2 regions of the Ruminiclostridium herbifermentans genome follow, and region 1 is predicted to be linked to the other one. Evidence: predicted binding sites of a transcription regulator. Region 1 holds the regulator's gene; the other holds the start of a gene.
The links. The regulator NrdR, encoded in region 1, represses ribonucleotide reductase genes. The targets are predictions, from matches to a motif close to CACNANATNTNGTG.
Positions count from the first base shown of each region.

Region 2: the regulator NrdR is predicted to act here: its motif matches at 1,216-1,229, upstream of EHE19_RS10500 (anaerobic ribonucleoside triphosphate reductase).

Region 1 covers NZ_CP061336.1:1,969,583-1,971,796, forward strand. The annotation lists gene sigG (RNA polymerase sporulation sigma factor SigG) at 25-798, shown strand; gene nrdR (transcriptional regulator NrdR) at 1,026-1,490, shown strand; gene EHE19_RS08225 (methyl-accepting chemotaxis protein) at 1,692-2,214, shown strand, end outside.
Region 2 covers NZ_CP061336.1:2,556,914-2,559,127, forward strand. The annotation lists gene EHE19_RS10500 (anaerobic ribonucleoside triphosphate reductase) at 1-1,172, opposite strand, end outside; gene EHE19_RS10505 (DUF1540 domain-containing protein) at 1,598-1,759, shown strand; gene EHE19_RS10510 (YdbC family protein) at 2,084-2,214, opposite strand, start outside.

The sequences.
Region 1 (2,214 bases):
TATTATAGCTCGGGAGGTTTTTATATGCTTATCAATAAAGTTGAAATATGTGGTGTTAATACTTCAAAACTTCCTGTTTTGACAAATGAACAGAAAAAAGTACTTTTTGAAAGAATGCATAAGGGCGATAATTCGGCAAGAGATGAGTTTATAAAGGGAAATCTTCGCCTTGTATTAAGCGTAATTCAGAGATTTAATAACAGAGGAGAGTATGTAGATGATTTATTTCAAGTGGGATGTATTGGGTTAATTAAGGCAATAGATAACTTCGATGTATCACACAATGTTAAATTCTCTACTTATGCAGTTCCCATGATAATTGGAGAAATTCGCAGATATCTAAGAGACAATAACTCCATCAGAGTAAGCCGTTCACTTAGAGATATTGCCTATAAAGCTTTACAGGCTAAAGAAAGACTTACAAACAAAAACTCAAAGGAGCCTACAATTGCTCAACTGGCAGAGGAACTCCAGTTGCCGAAGGAGGATGTAGTATTTGCTCTAGATGCCATTCAAGACCCAATATCACTTTTTGAATCTGTATACCATGATGGTGGGGATGCCATTTTTGTAATGGATCAGGTTAAGGATGAGAAAAACATCGACGAAAACTGGCTTGAGACTATAACCTTAAAAGAAGCAATGAGAAAGTTAAACGACAGAGAAAAGCTGATATTAAATCTTAGGTTTTTCGATGGACGAACTCAGATGGAGGTTGCAGATGAAATTGGTATTTCTCAAGCACAGGTATCAAGATTGGAAAAAACAGCATTAATGCATATGAAGAAATATATATAACATAAAAACATAAATAAGAATATATGTGTTTAAAAATAGTATGCTCCTTTATGCAATAGATAGTTCGTGCTAATGCCACGATTGTTGCAAAAGGAGCATATTCCATTTTTTAAAATTATGTGTAAATGAAGGTGTACAAAGCTTCATATATGAGGTAAAATGAGTTTATGATAAATTATCCTGTTTCCATTCAAATTTGATGGCTCGGGAAAATGCGGAGGTTAAAAATGAAGTGTCCATTTTGTGGTTTTATTGAGGACAAGGTTATAGATTCAAGACCTACAGATGAAGGTTCTGCTATTCGAAGAAGAAGAGAGTGTACAAGATGTTCTAAAAGATTTACTACATATGAAAAGGTTGAGAGTTTGCCATTAATGGTAATAAAAAAAGATAGGTCAAGACAGCCTTTTGATAGAGAGAAACTTATGAATGGGTTATTAAGGGCATGTGAAAAAAGACCTATATCTATAAATGATTTAGAAAAAATGGTAGAAGGTATTGAGACTCAGTTACATAACTCTCTTCAAAGAGAAGTAACTACTGAATACATTGGCGAAATGGTTATGTCAAAGCTTAAGACCATGGACGAAGTAGCGTATGTGAGGTTTGCTTCAGTTTATAGGCAATTTAAAGACATTAATACCTTTATGGACGAATTAAAAAATCTGTTAAGGGACGATAAAAAGGAATAGTTATTTTAAATTTATATATAAGGCTTTATAGCTCACCCAATTAATAGTTGGATGGGCTTTTTTATGTTTCATAATATTCTTCCTAAGCTGTAAAATTCATCAATAAATTTGAACTAAATATTTTTCTAAAGTTACCGATAAAGAAATTGGATAATGTCGAAAAATGACGAATAATATTAATAATACTTGGGGGTATTACAAATGGAGCAGAAAGTTTTCATAATCGAAAATGAAAAAAAAGCAAATCAAGCTACAACTAATATATTATTTGGAGCAACTTTAGCCTTTCCTGCTATAATTATTTTGGGCTTGCTAAAATTTTGGAATTTTGATATGGCAAAACTATATGTGTACTGCTTAATTGGTTCTATATGCACAGTGTCGCCTTATTTATTACGAAAAATTAGAGTAAACAATACTTTCTTAAAATACTATACTATAACAATGTCTGCCGTTGTTATAGGTGTACTTAATCTTAACTATCAGATTGGAATTCGTTTAATGTTTATGTTGCCTATTGCACTAACTTGCATTTATTTTGAAAGAAGACTTACACTAACAGCTCTAGTTCTAGAACTTATAAATATTATTAGCACAAACTACTTTAGATTTATGTCAGACCCTTTATATTCTGAAAATCCATTTGGAAATTACATTTATCACACAGCAGAGTATGTTTTGGAACTTTTAATACTATCTGTAATATTTATTTGGATTGCAAATA
Region 2 (2,214 bases), 590 kb from region 1:
AAGATATGTATTGGGAAAATAGGTGTTTCACCATTTCCTAGACCACTTTCTGTTGCAAGCAATAAATTTTTAATTACTAATCTTCCCTCTGGAGATGTATCTGTTCCATAGTTAATAGAACTAAATGGAGTTTGAGCACCAGCACGACTGTGCATTGTGTTCAAATTATGTACAAATGCCTCCATTGCCTGATAGGTTATCTTGTCAGTTTCGGCATCTGTTTTTTTAACTGAAAAAGCTTGTGCTTTATCTAATATATCTTCTGGTACATATTTAAGAAGATATTGTTTTTCTATTCTTATGTACTGCTCCATCCTATTTAAAGCTGGTCTGAGATGGTTTTCTTTTTCAATCGTTTCACAAACTAAATCAATCTCTTTTGACAAATCCATATCAGTAAGCAGCAATAATGCTTTAGATAAATTCTGTTTATAGCCTTTAATATAGGTTTTTGCAACTCCCAATGACATTCCGTAATCAAAATTAGGGATACTTTGTCCACCATGCTGATCATTTTGATTTGACTGTATCGCAATACAAGCCAGCGCGGCATAGCTATTTATATCATTAGGTTCTCTAAGATGTCCATGGCCAGTACTAAAGCCGTTTTTAAATAACTTAACTATATCAATTTGACAACAAGTAGTAGTCAAAGTTAAAAAATCCAAATCATGTATATGTATATCTGCTTCATTATGTGCCTTTGCATGCTCAGGCTTAAGCACATACATTTCATAAAATTGCTTAGCACCTTCAGAACCATACTTTAGCATGGTTCCCATTGCAGTGTCAGTATCAATATTCGCATTTTCGCGTTTTAAGTCATTATCCTTTGCATCCTTAAAGGTTAATTCCTCATATACCTTCATTAGCCTAGTATTCATTTCTCGAGTTCTGGTTCTCTCTGCTCTATATAAAATGAACTCTTTAGCTGTTCTTGCATGACCAGTCTCTATTAGTATTTTTTCAACCGCGTCCTGTATTTCTTCTACACCTGGAATTCTTTCTCTATAAACTGATTCTATATAGTCAACTACTTTTTCAGCTAAGTTCATAGCCGTATTATAGTCTTTTCCTCCTGTTGCACTTGCAGCCTTAAAAATAGCACTAGCTATCTTTTCAATATTAAAAGGTACTTCTCTTCCATCACGCTTTTTGATTTTGGTAATCATTGCGTCTTTGCCACCCCTCTAAAAGTAAATACATAATTTCCCACGCCATATATTGTGTATCTATACTATCACTATCAAACATCTAGTGTCAACAACGTATTTTTTTGTTATAATTTGATTTTCGCTTGTTTAATATTAATACCATAAGTTTTTCTGTAGTTATCTATTTTTATAACTATAAATTCAAAAAGCAATTTTCAATTTTAGAAAAATATCATTAAATTACCGGCTTATAAACAAGTGAGAAAAATTCTAGCCAGCTAAACTTTCACCCATTAAAAATCAAAATAATACCCACACTTAAAAGTAAGATTTTTATCTTACTCCGCCATAAAAACATATAAAAATTAACAGAATATTTTTTTTCTTTAAAAATAATAATATAACTGTTACAAAAATATAAAATAGAATTGGAGTGATATAACATGAACGATATTAATCCAAGCATAGGTTGTACTGTTACTAGCTGTAAATATCATAGTGACACACAGGACTATTGTGCATTGCAAAAGATTCAAGTAGGTACTCATGAACCTAATCCTACCAAAGCTGAATGCACAGATTGCCAATCCTTTAGTAAAAAGTAATAGTATTGCAAGATACGCCATTTTAACTAATATAAGGCTATATAAAATATGCTCCACATTTATATAGTTTTGTTCTAAAATCAAAGCAACTTGATATAGGCTGTTGCAAACAGTATTTGTTTACACTATGTTGTTATGATTTAACACTCTAGTGTAAAGCCAAGATACTTTGCAACAGCCTAAATAATAAGTTTCTAAAACATAAGAGTTGAATATACTACTTAAACATAATAATATTAGGTGTGGTAGCGTTATCATTGATAATTCTACCGCACCAATATATTCTTATGTGCCAAGTTAATTGAATTAACTAAAAGTAACTTACTAGATATCAATGCTATTTAATATATTCTTTAATTCTAGCAGTTCTTCTCGAGATAAAGTCACACCCTTACCCATCTTATCATGTTCTGGAGACCATTCTCTTATATCATACTTAGGAGCTCTATCGTTCC